DNA from 3 places in the Enterobacter sp. ECC_219_Taxon_10 genome. Region 1 is predicted to be linked to each of the others. Evidence: riboswitches for the same ligand, from Rfam matches in the RefSeq annotation. Region 1 holds a riboswitch; each other region holds the start of a gene.
The links. A riboswitch is a leader RNA that binds a small molecule or an ion and turns the genes downstream of it on or off. The one in region 1 is predicted to bind thiamine pyrophosphate.
Positions count from the first base shown of each region.

Region 2: another riboswitch for thiamine pyrophosphate. It lies ahead of thiB (thiamine ABC transporter substrate binding subunit); the one in region 1 lies ahead of thiM (hydroxyethylthiazole kinase).
Region 3: another riboswitch for thiamine pyrophosphate. It lies ahead of thiC (phosphomethylpyrimidine synthase ThiC); the one in region 1 lies ahead of thiM (hydroxyethylthiazole kinase).

Region 1 covers NZ_CM178005.1:3,254,315-3,259,743, forward strand. The annotation lists gene AC4ICF_RS15500 (ADP-ribosylglycohydrolase family protein) at 1-448, shown strand, start outside; gene AC4ICF_RS15505 (PfkB family carbohydrate kinase) at 445-1,398, shown strand; gene AC4ICF_RS15510 (GntR family transcriptional regulator) at 1,372-2,118, opposite strand; gene thiD (bifunctional hydroxymethylpyrimidine kinase/phosphomethylpyrimidine kinase) at 2,161-2,961, opposite strand; gene thiM (hydroxyethylthiazole kinase) at 2,958-3,728, opposite strand; TPP riboswitch at 3,764-3,860, opposite strand; gene AC4ICF_RS15525 (YadA C-terminal domain-containing protein) at 4,506-5,429, shown strand, end outside.
Region 2 covers NZ_CM178005.1:785,744-791,172, reverse strand. The annotation lists gene AC4ICF_RS03690 (sugar efflux transporter) at 1-638, opposite strand, end outside; gene sgrT (glucose uptake inhibitor SgrT) at 759-911, opposite strand; gene sgrR (HTH-type transcriptional regulator SgrR) at 1,000-2,655, shown strand; TPP riboswitch at 2,692-2,792, shown strand; gene thiB (thiamine ABC transporter substrate binding subunit) at 2,824-3,807, shown strand; gene thiP (thiamine/thiamine pyrophosphate ABC transporter permease ThiP) at 3,783-5,393, shown strand; gene thiQ (thiamine ABC transporter ATP-binding protein ThiQ) at 5,377-5,429, shown strand, end outside.
Region 3 covers NZ_CM178005.1:251,278-256,706, reverse strand. The annotation lists gene nfi (deoxyribonuclease V) at 1-165, opposite strand, end outside; gene hemE (uroporphyrinogen decarboxylase) at 175-1,239, opposite strand; gene nudC (NAD(+) diphosphatase) at 1,278-2,051, opposite strand; gene AC4ICF_RS01100 (Rsd/AlgQ family anti-sigma factor) at 2,147-2,644, shown strand; TPP riboswitch at 2,699-2,810, shown strand; gene thiC (phosphomethylpyrimidine synthase ThiC) at 2,889-4,784, shown strand; gene thiE (thiamine phosphate synthase) at 4,784-5,419, shown strand; gene AC4ICF_RS01085 (HesA/MoeB/ThiF family protein) at 5,412-5,429, shown strand, end outside.

The sequences.
Region 1 (5,429 bases):
AGAGCGCTGGCAGAACATCGTCGATGCGCTGCCGGGGATCGCCCGCTATGCGCAGGAGGTGAAAACCACCACCTTCAGCGCGTCGCTGGCGGCGCGCATTGAGCTGGCGCTTAAGACCGTACGGGAAGCGAACGGGATCGACTCCGCCAGCGAGCAGATTTATCAGCTCACTGGCGCAGGAACCAGCACCATCGAGTCCGTTCCGGCGGCCATTGCGATGGTGGAACTGGCGGGAACCGACCCGAACCGCTGCGCGATTTTATGCGCCAATCTGGGCGGAGATACCGACACCATCGGCGCGATGGCGACAGCCATCTGCGGCGCGCTCCACGGCGTTCAGGCGATTGACCCTGCGCTGAAGGCCGAGCTCGACGCCGTTAACCAGCTCGATTTTGGCCACTATAGCGAGAAGCTGATGCACTTCAGGGAGCAAAGGGAGGGCGTATGAATTCATTTGCCCAACGTCTCGACACCCTGCACGCCACCCGCCCGGTGACGGTGCTGGGCGCGGCGGTAATTGACGTCATCGCCGACGCCTACGCCCTGCCCTGGCGCGGGTGTGATATCGAGCTTAAACAGCAGGGGGTAAATATTGGCGGCTGCGCGCTGAATATCGCCATCGCCCTGAAACGGCTCGGCATTGTGGCGCAAAACGCCCTTCCCGTCGGCCACGGCGTGTGGGCGGATATTATCCGCAACGCGATGGCGAAGCAGGATCTGCGCAGCGCCGTGGAGGCTGAAACCGGCGACAACGGCTGGTGTCTGGCGCTGGTGGAGCCTGACGGCGAGCGCACCTTTATGTCCTTTAGCGGCGTCGAGAACCAGTGGCAGCAGCGCTGGCTTGACGAGCTAAACGTTCCGCAAAACAGTCTGGTTTATCTCTCCGGCTACCAGTTGGCCTCGCCGTGCGGCGAGCTACTGACGGGCTGGCTGGAAGGGCTGCAGGACGTGACGGCGCTTATCGATTTCGGCCCGCGCATCGCGGATATTCCCGACGCTCTGATGACGCGGATTATGGCCTGTAAACCGATCGTGTCGCTTAATCGTCAGGAAGCGGAGCTCGCTGCTGAAAGGCTGGGTGTGGAGGCTGAACACCTGGGTGAGGTGTGGCAGCAGCGCTTCGGCGCCGCGCTGATTGTGCGCCACGATAAAGACGGTGCTACATGGTATGACGGTGCCGTATCGGGCGTTGTTCCGGCGTTTCCCGCCACGGTGGTGGACACCATTGGTGCAGGCGACAGCCACGCGGGCGGCACGCTTGCCGGGCTGGCGGCGGGATGGTCACTGGCAGACGCCGTTCTGCTGGGGAATGCCGTGGCGTCCTGGGTGGTCAGCCACCGCGGCGGGGATTGCGCGCCCACGCGTGAGGAGTTACTCCTCGCACACAAAGACGTATAGATCGCTGCGACAGTAGCTGATGCTGTACTCAATCGGCCGGTGCTGCTGGTCAAGCGCAACCTGCTTGATCACCAGCACCGGTATTTTTTCGTCCATCTTAATGTGCGCCTGAAACTCGCTGTCCGGCATGCGGGCGCTGACCCGAGAACGGGTGCGCTGCGGGAAGATATTCTGACTGCGGAAGTAGTCGTACAGCGAAATCCCTATCGCATCCGGATCGGGAATGAGCCCGACCGGTACCCAGGACTCTTCAATCGACACCGCATCGTCATCCACATAGCGAATGCGCTTCAGCAAAAAGACGTCGCTGTTCGGCTCCAGCGACAGGTGGCCCGCCACCTCTTCCGGGCATTTCACCACGCGTTTATTGACCCACAGCGTGTTTGGCGTTTTGCCGCGCAGCACCACCTGCTGAGAGAAACCGCGCGCTTCCTTGAGCGAGTATTCGAAGATGTTGTTAATTTGCGTGCCGTAACCCCGGGCACGCGTCACAACCCCCTCGGCTTCCAGCGCCTGCATCGCTTTGCGCACGGTGATCCGCGACACGCCGGTTAACTGGCTCAGATCGCGCTCGCCGGGCAAAATGTTCCCGTGCTCCAGCACCCCGCTGCGCACCGCGTTTTTTACCGTTTCGGCAAATTTCAGGTAAAGCGGCGTGTTGTCAGGCGCGGCGATCCGTTCAGTCAGTTGAGCGATTAACCGGGTATGCGCTTGTTCCATCTCTGTTTTCTCAGGCGTGGTGTTTCCTGCCAGTATACTGGGTTACCACCACGCATGAAAATGATGAACCGGCCCAATACCGTGACCGACTTCCAGAGTATCGGCTTTTGCCAGCGCCGCCGAAAGCCAGGTTTTCGCTTCGCGTACCGTATCGGCCCAGCCGTCATGCCGCGGGCGCAGCGCCGCCAGCGCGGCTGAGAGGGTGCACCCCGTGCCGTGGGTGTTTTTGGTCTGCACGCGCGGGGCGGTAAACCGCAATTCGCCGTCACGGGTAAAAAGCCAGTCCGGGCTTTCAGCATCATCCAGATGCCCGCCCTTCATCAGCACCGCCCCGCAGCCCATCGCCAGCAGCGCATTGCCCTGCTCTTTCATTTCCCGTTCAGTTTGCGCGTGCGGCGCGCCCAGCAGCGCGGCGGCTTCCGGAAGATTGGGCGTGATGAGCGCTACCTGCGGCAGCAGCTTATTGCGCAGCGTCTCGACGGCGGAGGCGGAGAGCAGCGGATCGCCGCTTTTTGCCAGCATGACGGTATCCAGCACCACATTTTGCACCTGATAGCGTTTAAGCCGTTCGGCCACCGCTTCCACAATGTCCGTTTCGGCCAGCATGCCGATCTTGGTGGTATCAATACGCACATCGCTGAACACCGAATCCAGCTGCGCGGCAACAAAATCCGGCTCGATGCGGTAGACCGACTGCACGCCGCGCGTGTTTTGTGCCACCAGCGCGGTAATCACTGAGCAGCCGTACGCGCCAAGGGCCGAGAAGGTTTTCAGATCGGCCTGGATGCCCGCGCCGCCGCTGGGATCGGTGCCGGCTATGGTCAGGGCGTTAATCCGCTTCATGCCTGCTCCTCCAGTGTGTAAAGTTCATCCAGGAACGCGGCGGCAAAACTGCCTGGCCCGCGCGAGCGCGTAACGGCTGCCGTTCCGGCTCGCTTCATCCATCCGCAGGCGGCGGCAACGTTATCCAGCCTGTCCCCCGGCAGCGAACAGCTGGCCGCTACGACGGCAGAAAGCGCGCATCCGGTTCCCACCACGCGGGTCATCAGCGGATCACCTCCCGTAACCGTGCGGGTGCGTTGCCCATCAGTGATGTAATCCACCTCACCGGTGACCACTATGATGGCATTGGTTTGCCGGGCCAGCGCCTGAGCGGCAGGTAGCGCGCTGGCCGCGGTGTCGGTTGTATCGACGCCGCGCCCGCCCGCGCTCATTCCCGCCAGAGCCAGGATTTCTGAAGCGTTGCCGCGAATGGCGGCCGGTTGCAGGGCAAGGATTTGATGGCAAAAACGGGTGCGGAACGTCAGGGCGCCCACGGCAACCGGATCCAGCGTCCAGGGCTTGCCTGCCGCTACGGCGCTTTCTATTGCCCGACGCATCGCCTGCGCGCGCGGCGCAGTCAGCGTCCCGACGTTAACCAGCAGCGCGTCAGCGACGGCGGCGAACTGTTCAGCCTCTTCGGCCTCAACCACCATTGCAGGGGATGCGCCAAGTGCCAGCAAAACGTTGGCCGTAAAGGTCTGTACGACATCGTTGGTCATACAATGGGTAAGCGGACAACGGGTGCGGAAGTGGTGTAAAACGTGTAAATCGAGCAGGTCAGGCTGCATGGGTTCGCTCCTGCCTTGCGTGAAGAAGCGATGACCGGGAAGGCATCTGACTTCCCTACGCTGGCATTATCCAGATCAGGTAATACGGGTATTTCTCAGCCTTCACAAAGAAGGGCACCCCGAGTCATTTGGTAAGAATTGACTTACTTTTTGCCAGATTAGGGGAAGTTACTTGCTGACGCAAGCGTCCTGTCGGGGATCTCTTCTTCACCCAGAGGAAGAGGGAAAGAGAAGGCTAGCAGCGATAATTACAGGGCTATCATGCCACTCCTTTGAATCAACACCATTTTCTATAACATTTTCATTACATCCAAAAAACACCCCTCTTTTTTAGCGGTTAAGAAAGAACTTTACCCGGATAAATTTTTTTCGCTTTCAGTCAGTCTATTTTATGTTTCATTAATCATTAATACTTATTTCGAATGAAATAAAAAGTGAGTTCCAAACCGTTTAACCCCGCTAAACATTTAGCCTCTCAATCAAGGGCTTAACGTGAAACGCGCATTTGACTGAACGCCTTATAAGTTAATGTAAACATTGAGATATTTTGCGTCACCCCTTACAAATCCACTTTAGCTATTCATGCCATTTATGATTTAGATCAATATCCAAAAGCTCGCATTAATTGATAGTTGCTGCACGTTACGAATTAAGTGATTTATTCAAAATTCTACGTAACCCCGTTATTTTTAATCAGGCGTAACCAGACGTTACATCAACACGCCAGGATAGCTAGCCTTACCCATTTTGACTTTTTAAATGATGAGTGCTTTTCAAATGAAAGTTGTTAAAAATGCCGTTGCTGCTTTTGTATTTGGTGTTATTTTTACTGGCTCTATGAATGTAACTCAAGCAGCTGATGTAAACGTTAACCTTTACGATAACGTATTCAATTCAGGTACTTTTATCCAGATTCACGGAACTAATAATACCGCTTATAATCTGGATAACATGAAAGCTGAAAATGTAACGCAAGACGGGCAAATCTATAACTTACAAGGCGATCGCGATCGCATGCAAGACGAGATCAACGTAAGTAAAAATAATATCAACACTAACGCCAATGATATTTCCTCTCTTCAGACTTCTGTTTCTGGTGTCGATCAGGAAGCTAAATTAGCAGGCGCTCTTGCTGACACCGCTAATAAAAAAGGTGATGCGGCGTTACAGGGCGTGCTGACTAACGGAGCAGCAATTACTAATATTGAAACTATTAACAACTTGCAAGATAGCCGCCTTGCAACTGTTGAAGCTACTAACGGTATACAAGATGGCCGCCTGTTAGCTCTTGAGAATGCGCCAAAACCAACTAACGGCGTTGATGGAAAAGACGGCGCTAAGGGTGATAAAGGCGATACCGGCGCGACAGGTGCACAGGGCGTTGCCGGAATTAACGGACGTGACGGAGCGAATGGTAAAGACGGTCAGGACGGCAAAGATGGAAAAAATGGCGTGATGACCACCGTGACACGCACGCAGGTAGACACGGCAACACAGGCTAAAGTCGCTACTAATAGCCAGGCGGTTACGGCCGAGGCTCAGGAGCTGCAGGCGACCAAACAGACATTACAGGCACTGAATAACAACACTAACCAGCAATTTAAATCGCTGCGTGAGGAAGTCGATAATAATAAGAAGGAAGCAAACGCAGGTATCAGCGGCGCGATGGCGATGGCCGGTTTACCACAGGTGCAAACAAAT
Region 2 (5,429 bases), 2.5 Mb from region 1:
TGCCAGCCGCTCACCTGCGTGATGGGCTTATCCGTCGTCTGCTCAATCCGAGCGACGGACGGCAGCGCAAAGGCAATCAGCGCCAGGCTAATAATAAAAATGCCTGCCGCGATCGAAAACATGACCGTAAAGCCATAGTTCAGCGCCAGCATGAAGGCCAGCGGCGGGCCGATGACCCATGCAAGAGAGAGCTGCGCACGCATCACCGAGCTGAACATAACCACCTCCCGCGCCGAGCTGTCGGCGTATTCACGGGCCAGCGCGAACAGCTGCGGCATGGCGGTATTGGCAAGAGAGGCCAGCAGCACGCCGCAGGTAATGAGCGTCAGGTAGTGACGGTTAAAGGCAAAAAGCAGCGCGTTGCCCACGGCCATCGCGCAGCAAAAGAGGATCAGCCTGCGGCGATCGCCCTGGCTGTCCGATCGTTTCGCCAGTCCCAGGCTAACGAGGATCCCGGCAATGGCGTTGACGGTATAAAACAGGCCAACCCAAAACGGCTGTGCGCCCACCTCGCGGCTGAGGAACAGGCTCAGCGTCGGTGCCTGTAGGGCCCCCGCCACGCCCATCATAAAGGCCACCAGCATAAAAGCGGCATATACGCCATTCAGGCGGCGCCCCATCGTCATCAACCACAGCATGCGCAAGTCCTTGTGAAAGCGAATCGAAATTGGGTGAAAGAATAAACGAAAAAAGCCAGCAAAAACATTTTGCTGGCGGGTGATAAACACCAATACTCAGTCACACATGATCGAGGCGAGTTAGCGGGAAGAGGTCGGTTTCGTAACGTCCCACTGCATCAGTTCTTCCAATATTTTCAGCCGTTGCTCTGCACACTGGCGGGCCAGCCAGGACGATCCTTTTGTCGCTGAAAAGTACTGCTGATAAAACTGACGTGCGGTAGACCTCTTCATAATTTACCTCCTCACTTCATCGGAAAGCATTATTGGCCTAATATAGGGATTAATAAATTGCTGATTTTTTGTCAGGAGTTCCTCTTTTATGCCATCCGGTCGACTGCAACAACAATTTATCCGCCTGTGGCAGTGCTGCGAGGGTCAATCGCAGGAGACCACGCTTAACGAGCTGGCAGAACTTCTCAACTGCTCTCGCCGCCATATGCGCACGTTGCTCAACACCATGCAGCAGCAGGGCTGGCTAAGCTGGGAGGCCGAGGCCGGACGCGGCAAGCGCTCTCGCTTAACCTTCCTCTATACTGGTCTGGCGCTGCAGCAACAGCGGGCGGAGGATCTGCTGGAGCAGGATCGCATCGATCAGCTGGTCCAGCTGGTGGGCGACAAGGCCGCCGTGCGCCAGATGCTGGTCTCGCATCTGGGGCGCAGCTTTCGTCAGGGCCGCCACATTATGCGGGTGCTCTACTATCGGCCAATGAAAAACCTGTTGCCCGGCACGGCGTTACGTCGTTCTGAAACCCATATGGCCCGGCAGATATTCAGCGGCCTGACGAAAATAAATGAGGAAAACGGGGAACTGGAAGCGGACATCGCGCACCACTGGCAGCAGCTTTCCCCCCTGCACTGGCGTTTCTTTTTACGCCCGGGCATTCACTTCCACCACGGACGCGAGCTGGAGATGAGTGACGTCATCACCTCTCTGGAACGCGCCCGCACGCTTCCGCTCTATTCGCACGTCTCGCGGATCCACTCCCCCACGGCCTGGACGCTGGACATTGAACTGTCGCAGCCGGACAGATGGCTGCCGTGGCTGCTGGGCTATGTGCCCTCAATGATCCTGCCCGGCGAATGGCGATCGCTGAACAATTTTGCCAGCCTGCCGATTGGCACGGGCCCCTACTCCGTGACGCGCAATACCAACAACCAGCTCAAAATCCGCGCCTTTGATGACTATTTTGGCTATCGGGCGCTGATCGACGAAGTGAACGTCTGGGTATTACCGGATCTCAACGAAGAGCTGAGCGCAGGCCTGACGCTGGAAGGCCCCACAACAAGCGAAAAGGCGTTCGAAAGTCGCCTGGAGGAGGGCTGTTACTACTTGCTCTTTGACAGCCGCAGCCACCGCGGAGCAAACCACGACGTCCGCACGTGGATCAGCCATGTTCTGGCCCCGGCTAACCTGATTTATCACGCAGAGGAGCAATACCAGACCTGGTGGTTCCCGGCATATGGCCTGCTTCCGCGCTGGCACCATGCTCAGCCGGTGCGCAGTGGAAAACCTGCCGGGCTGGAGACCATCACCCTCAGCTACTATCGCGATCACATTGAGCACCGTTTTATCGCGAAGATTATGAGCAAGCTGCTGGCGGCCGAAGGCGTGACACTGGCGATACAGGAAGTCGACTATGATGAATGGCACCGCGGGGATGTCGTCAGCGATATCTGGCTCAATAGCGCCAACTTCACGCTGCCGCTTGATTTCTCGCTCTTTTCTCACCTGTATGAAGTGCCCCTCATTCAGCACTGTATCAACCGGGACTGGCAGCAGGACGCCGCGAAGTGGCGGGCAGGCGAAATGGATCTGGCCGCATGGTGCCAGGAGCTGCTGGCCGGGCAGACGATCGTACCGTTGATCCACCACTGGCTGCTGATCCAGGGACAGCGCAGCATGCGCGGCCTGCGGATGAACACCCTGGGCTGGTTTGATTTTAAATCCGCCTGGTTTGCGCCGCCGGAACCATAACGCTTTCGTAATATTCACCAAATCATTACAATAGCGCCGTTCTCAACGGGGTGCTGCATCACAGATGTGCGCTGAGATAATACCCGTCGAACCTGATCCGGATAACGCCGGCGAAGGGATTTGAGGCTGTCGCTCAAAATCCTTTGCCACTCAACTCTGAGGTGCAAAGTGTTAAAAAAAGTTTTCCCCCTGCTGGCGCTGTTTGCGCTGCCTGCTTTCGCGAAACCCGTCCTGACGGTCTACACCTACGACTCCTTCTCCGCCGACTGGGGCCCTGGCCCGGTGGTAAAAAAAGCCTTTGAAGCCGACTGCAACTGCGAGCTGAAGTTCGTGGCGCTGGAAGATGGCGTGTCGCTGCTCAACCGTCTGCGCATGGAAGGGAAAAACAGCAAGGCCGACGTGGTGCTCGGGCTGGATAACAACCTGCTGGAAGCCGCGACGCAAACCAAACTGTTTGCCAAAAGCGGCGTGGCGGCAGATGCCGTCAACGTGCCGGGCGGCTGGAAAAACGACACCTTTGTGCCGTTCGATTACGGCTATTTTGCTTTTGTTTACGACAAAAATAAGCTGAAAAACCCGCCGAAAAGCCTGAAAGAGCTGGTGGAAAGTGACCAGAAGTGGCGCGTGATCTATGAAGATCCGCGTACCAGCACGCCGGGTCTGGGCCTGCTGCTGTGGATGCAGAAAGTCTATGGAGATAAAGCGCCGGAAGCGTGGCAGAAACTGGCCGCCAAAACCGTCACCGTGACCAAGGGCTGGAGCGAAGCCTACGGCCTGTTCCTGAAAGGCGAAAGCGATCTGGTGCTGAGCTACACCACCTCTCCGGCCTACCACATCATCGCTGAGAAGAAAGATAACTACGCCGCCGCGAATTTTGCTGAAGGGCACTATCTGCAGGTGGAAGTGGCAGCGCGTACCGCCGCCAGCAAACAGCCGGAGCTGGCCGAGAAGTTCCTGAAGTTCATGGTTTCACCGGCGTTCCAGAATGCGGTTCCCGCAGGCAACTGGATGTATCCGGTCACCAGCGTTGCGCTGCCCGCAGGTTTCGAGCAGTTGACCAAACCAACAACCTCGCTGGAATTTACGCCGCAGCAGGTCGCCGCGCAGCGTGCAGCATGGGTAAGTGAATGGCAACGCGCCGTCAGCCGTTAATTCCCGGCTGGTTAATCCCCGGTCTGCTCGCCGCCATGCTGATGGTGGTGGTCAGCCTGGGGGCATTCCTTGCGTTGTGGTTTAATGCGCCAGAGAGCGATCTGCTCGCGCTCTGGCACGACAGCTATCTCTGGCACGTTATCCGGTTCTCTTTCTGGCAGGCGTTTCTTTCTGCGCTGCTGTCAGCGATCCCGGCCATTTTCCTCGCGCGAGCGCTGTACCGCCGGCGTTTTCCCGGCAGGCAGGCTCTGCTGCGCCTGTGCGCCATGACGCTGATCCTGCCAGTTCTGGTGGCCGTTTTTGGCATTCTGAGCGTCTACGGTCGTCAGGGCTGGCTGGCTTCGCTCTTTGCATCTTTGGGGCTGGAGTGGACCTTTTCCCCTTACGGGCTGAAGGGCATCCTGCTGGCGCACATTTTCTTCAATATGCCGATGGCGACGCGCCTCTTTTTACAGGCGCTGGAAAACATTCCCGGCGAACAGCGCCAGATTGCGGCTCAGCTCGGCATGCGCGGCTGGTCGTTCTTCCACTTTGTCGAATGGCCGTGGCTGCGACGTCAGATTGCCCCGGTGGCCGCGCTAATCTTTATGCTCTGCTTCGCCAGCTTTGCCACCGTGCTTTCGCTCGGCGGCGGGCCGCAGGCCACCACCATCGAGCTGGCGATTTATCAGGCCTTAAGTTACGACTACGATCCGGGCCGCGCCGCGCTGCTGGCGATGGTGCAGATGGCGTGCTGTCTGGTGCTGGTGCTGCTGAGCCAGCGATTGAGTAAAGCCATTCCCGCTGGCAGTAATCACATAACCGGCTGGCGCGACCCGCAGGACAGCCTGCACAGCCGCGTCGCCGATTTTATCCTGATTATGCTGGCGCTCATGCTGCTGCTGCCGCCGCTGCTGGCCGTTATCGTTGACGGACTGAACCTTAATCTCACGTCCGTCCTGCAGCAGCCCGTCCTCTGGGAAGCGACGTGGACCTCGCTGCGCATCGCGCTGGCAGCCGGGCTGGTCTGTGTACTTCTGACCATGATGCTGCTCTGGAGCAGCCGCGAGCTCTACGCGCGTCATGCTCGTAAAACCGGACAGGCGCTGGAGCTGACGGGCATGCTGATTCTGGCGATGCCGGGCATCGTGCTGGCGACGGGCTTCTTTTTACTGTTCAACAGCACCATCGGCCTGCCGGAAAGCGCCGACGGCATCGTCATTTTTACCAACGCCTTAATGGCCATCCCTTACGCGCTTAAGGTGCTGGAAAACCCGATGCGCGACGTCAACAGCCGTTACGGTTTACTGTGCCAGTCGCTGGGCATGCAGGGCTGGCAGCGACTGAAGGTGGTCGAACTCCGCGCGCTAAAACGGCCGCTCGCCCAGGCGCTGGCGTTTGCTTGCGTGCTGTCGATTGGCGATTTTGGCGTGGTAGCCCTCTTTGGCAACGAAGATTTCCGCACGCTGCCGTTCTGGCTCTATCAGCAAATCGGCTCTTATCGCAGTCATGATGGCGCGGTCACAGCACTGTTACTGCTGCTGCTGTGCTTTGCCTTATTTACCGTTATCGAAAAACTTCCGGGGCGCGATGTTAACACTGACTGATGTAACCTGGCTTTACCAGCATCTGCCGATGCGCTT
Region 3 (5,429 bases), 1.9 Mb from region 1:
AGGGTATTTCAGTACGACCATCGCCGCTCGCGTCACTTCCCCACCCTGCTCGAACCCGACGTCCGCTCCGCCAATGTACTGCGGAGGATCCTTATCCAGACGATCCTCGCGGATCACCGATGAAGCCAGTTCGATTTGCTGAGCGCGTAGCGACGCGAGATCCATAACCTCTCCTTACTTGTGATACTGGGCTGAAAGCCGATGCACCGCCTCCACAAATACGCCTGCGTGTTCTGGCGGCACATCCTGATGGATGCCGTGGCCGAGGTTAAACACGTGGCCTTCACCCTGGCCGAAACCAGACAGTATAGTCGACACTTCTTCTTCAATGCGGGCTGGCGGCGCATAGAGCATGGACGGATCCATATTGCCCTGCAGCGCCACTTTATCGCCCACGCGACGGCGCGCTTCGGCGATATCGGTGGTCCAGTCGAGGCCCAGCGCGTCGCAGCCGGTTGCCGCCATCGCTTCCAGCCACTGGCCGCCACCTTTGGTGAACAGCGTCACCGGCACGCGGCGGCCTTCGTTTTCACGCAGCAGGCCGTCGACGATTTTGTGCATGTAGTACAGGGAGAACTGCTGATAATCGCGCCCGGTCAGCACGCCGCCCCAGGTATCGAAAATCATCACCGACTGCGCGCCCGCTTTAATCTGCGCGTTCAGATAGAGGGTGACACTCTTCGCCAGCTTGTCGAGCAGCGCATGCAGGGCCAGCGGCTCGGCGTACATCATCTTTTTAATCATGGTGAAGGCTTTGCTGCTGCCCCCTTCAACCATATAGGTCGCCAGCGTCCACGGGCTGCCGGAGAAGCCAATCAGCGGCACTTCACCTTTCAGCTCACGGCGAATGGTGCGTACGGCGTTCATCACGTAGCCCAGCTCGCCTTCCGGATCGGGGATCGGCAGCTTATCCACGTCGGCTTTGCTTTTGATTGGGGAGGTGAAGCGCGGGCCTTCGCCGGTTTCAAAATAGAGCCCAAGGCCCATGGCGTCCGGAATGGTGAGAATGTCCGAAAAGAGAATGGCGGCATCCAGCGGGAAGCGGCGCAGCGGCTGGAGCGTTACTTCACAGGCCAGCTCGGCATTTTTGCACAGCGACATAAAATCACCCGCCTGCGCGCGCGTGGCTTTGTACTCTGGCAGATAGCGTCCCGCCTGGCGCATCATCCACACCGGGGTGACATCAACGGGCTGGCGCAGCAGCGCACGCAGATAACGATCGTTCTTCAGTTCGGTCATTTTTGCAGTTCCTTAAGCGTCATGGCCTCAGTGTAACACTACTCATACTCGGCCCGACACATCGCCACGGTATCTTCTATCAGCCGACGCGCCACCGTACCCGGTGGGGGTAAAAGAGGCAGATCGTCATAACGATACCAGTTTGCCTCCAGCAGCTCTTTCTGGTCGATAACGATCTCGCCGCTATCATATTCAGCCATAAACGCCGTCATCAGCGACATCGGGAACGGCCACGGCTGCGAGGTGACGTAGCGCAGGTTTTTCACCTTGATTCCGCTCTCTTCCATCACCTCGCGCGCTACCGCCTGCTCCAGCGTTTCGCCCACCTCGACGAACCCGGCGAGGACGGTATGAATGCCGTTGCGATGGCGGGTATGCTGCGCCAGCAGGATGGAATCGTCGCGCCGGATGGCGACGATGATGCACGGCGCGATCTGCGGATAATAACGTTCACGGCAGTGGCCGCAGAGCAGCGCCCACTCGGTTTTGCTTGGGTGCATGGTATGCCCGCAATAGCCGCAGTATTTGTGCGAGCGATAAAACTCCGCCAGTTGCACGCCCCGCCCCGCGAGCTGGAACAGTCCCGCATCCAGATCAAGCACCTGGCGAACGGATCCCATATCCTGACGACGCGCTTGTTGGATCAACCATACGGGCTCACCCTGCCACTCGCCGATCCTGAGCGCAGGCAGGCCCACGAGATCGAACGTTTCTGCCGCACCGTAGGGTATTTCTCCACCGGGCAGCCACAACTTCTGTTCGTGACTGACGATCCACCAACCCAGATCTGATTTTTCAATAATACGATCCATATCTATTGCACTACCTTCGCTTCACTGACATGTTGTTAGCATTGTGGTTACATTTTGGATAAGTAGATCCCATTCTAAACTTTGCGGAGTCGACCATGTTAAACCAGCTAGAAAGCCTGACGGAGCGCGTTGGAGGAAGTAACACACTGGTGGATCGCTGGCTACATGTACGCAAGCATCTCCTCGTGGCGTATTACAATCTGGTCGGTCTTAAGCCTGGCAAAGAATCCTTTATGCGGCTGAACGAAAAAGCGCTGGATGATTTTTGTCAGAGCCTGGTCGACTACCTTTCCGACGGCCATTTCAACATTTATGAACGTATTATCCGCGAAATGGAAGGCACAAATCCCTGTTTAGCGGCCAGCAAACTTTGTCCACTACTGGAAGCCAATACCCAGCAGATTATGGATTACTACGATTCCACGCTCGAGAATGCCATCGATCACGATAATTATCTTGAGTTCCAGCAGGCGCTTTCCGACCTTGGCGAAGCGCTGGAAGAGCGATTCACGCTGGAAGATAAGCTGATCGCCCTCGCCCTGGATAACGGCCTGGACGTCAGCCACGAAGATAACGTCGTGCGCCCGGCTTGAGTTCTTAATCGTTAACGAGTAATTTACAACCATTCGCCCCTCTACGGAGGGGGATTTTTCTTGTCGGAGTGCCCAGCGCCTGAACGCGCGGGCTGAGACCGTTAATTCGGGATCCGCGGAACCTGATCAGGCTAATACCTGCGAAGGGAACAAGAGTTACACTGCTGTTGAATCGCCCCTGGGCGATCTTCTCTTGCTTCATCCGTCGTCTGACAAGCCATGTCCTTCACTTTTGGAATGAGCTATGTCTATCGCTAAATTGACCCGTCGCGAACAGCGCGAACACGCCCAACGCTTCATCGATACCCTGGAAGGGACCGCCTTCCCAAACTCGAAACGTATCTACATCACCGGCTCGCAGGCCGATATCCGCGTGCCGATGCGTGAAATCCAGCTTAGCCCGACGCTTATTGGCGGCAGCAAAGAGAACCCGCAGTACGAAGACAACGAAGCCGTGCCGGTGTATGACACCTCAGGCCCGTACGGCGATCCTGATGTTGCCATCAACGTCCAACAGGGCCTGGCAAAGCTACGCCAGCCGTGGATTGACGCGCGTAACGACTGCGAAGAGCTGAGCGTGCGCAGCTCTGCGTATACCAAAGAACGTCTGGCCGACGACGGTCTGGACGAGCTGCGCTTTACCGGCCTGCTGACGCCAAAACGCGCCAGAGCGGGCAAATGCGTGACCCAGTTGCACTACGCGCGCCAAGGGATCGTCACGCCGGAGATGGAGTTCATCGCCATCCGTGAAAACATGGGTCGCGAGCGCATCCGCAGCGAAGTGCTACGCCACCAGCATCCGGGCGAAGGCTTTGGCGCTCGCCTGCCGGAAAACATCACCCCGGAGTTTGTGCGTGACGAAGTGGCCGCCGGCCGCGCCATTATCCCCGCCAACATTAACCATCCGGAATCCGAGCCGATGATTATTGGCCGCAATTTCCTGGTGAAGGTCAATGCCAACATCGGCAACTCGGCGGTGACGTCATCCATCGAAGAAGAGGTGGAAAAGCTGGTCTGGTCAACGCGCTGGGGCGCGGATACGGTAATGGATCTTTCTACTGGCCGCTACATCCACGAAACCCGCGAATGGATCCTGCGTAACAGCCCGGTGCCGATCGGTACCGTCCCGATTTATCAGGCGCTGGAGAAGGTCAACGGTATCGCCGAAAACCTCACCTGGGAAGCGTTCCGCGACACGCTGCTGGAGCAGGCGGAACAGGGTGTGGACTACTTCACCATTCACGCAGGCGTGCTGCTGCGCTATGTGCCGATGACGGCGAAGCGTCTGACCGGCATCGTCTCGCGCGGCGGTTCCATTATGGCGAAGTGGTGCCTGTCCCATCATCAGGAAAACTTCCTCTACGAGCACTTCCGCGAGATCTGCGAAATCTGCGCCGCCTATGACGTCTCGCTGTCGCTGGGCGACGGCCTGCGTCCGGGCTCAATTCGCGACGCCAACGACGAAGCGCAGTTTGCCGAGCTGCACACGCTGGGCGAACTGACCAAAATCGCCTGGGAGTATGACGTGCAGGTAATGATTGAAGGCCCGGGCCACGTGCCGATGCAGATGATCCGCCGCAACATGACCGAGGAGCTGGAACACTGCCACGAAGCGCCGTTCTACACCCTGGGGCCATTGACGACCGATATTGCGCCGGGCTATGACCACTTCACGTCAGGCATTGGGGCGGCAATGATCGGCTGGTTCGGCTGCGCCATGCTCTGCTACGTGACGCCGAAAGAGCACCTCGGCCTGCCTAACAAAGAGGACGTGAAGCAGGGGCTGATTACCTACAAGATTGCCGCCCACGCGGCGGATCTGGCGAAAGGCCACCCGGGTGCGCAAATCCGCGACAACGCCATGTCCAAAGCGCGCTTTGAATTCCGCTGGGAAGACCAGTTTAACCTGGCGCTCGATCCCTTCACCGCCCGCGCCTACCACGATGAAACCCTGCCGCAGGAATCGGGTAAGGTGGCGCACTTCTGCTCCATGTGCGGGCCGAAGTTCTGCTCGATGAAAATTAGCCAGGAGGTGCGCGACTACGCCGCCGCGCAGACCATTGAAGTCGGCATGGCGGACATGTCAGAAAACTTCCGCACGAAAGGCGGCGAAATCTACCTCAAAAAAGAGGAGGCGTAATGTACCAGCCTGATTTCCCCTCCGTGCCCTTCCGTTTAGGGCTCTATCCGGTGGTGGACAGCGTGGAGTGGATCGAACGCCTGCTTGAGGCCGGCGTTCGCACCCTCCAGCTGCGCATCAAGGATAAGCGCGATGAAGAGGTAGAGGCCGATGTGGTCGCCGCCATCACGCTGGGACGCCGTTACGACGCGCGTCTGTTTATCAACGATTACTGGCGACTGGCGATTAAGCACCAGGCGTATGGTGTCCATTTGGGTCAGGAGGACCTGGAAACCACCGATTTGAACGCCATCCGCCAGGCTGGCCTGCGCCTTGGCGTTTCAACACACGATGACATGGAGATCGACGTGGCGCTGACGGCCCGCCCCTCTTACATCGCGCTGGGTCACGTCTTCCCGACGCAAACCAAGCAGATGCCCTCGGCGCCGCAGGGGCTGACGCAGCTGGCGAGTCACGTTAAGCGCCTTGCCGATTACCCGACCGTCGCCATTGGCGGAATCAGCCTTGAACGCGCCCCGGCAGTGCTGGAGACCGGCGTCGGCAGTATCGCCGTCGTCAGCGCCATCACCCAGGCCGCAGACTGGCGGTCCGCCACCGAACAGCTTTTACAGCTGGCAGGAGCTGGCAATGAATGACCGCGATTTT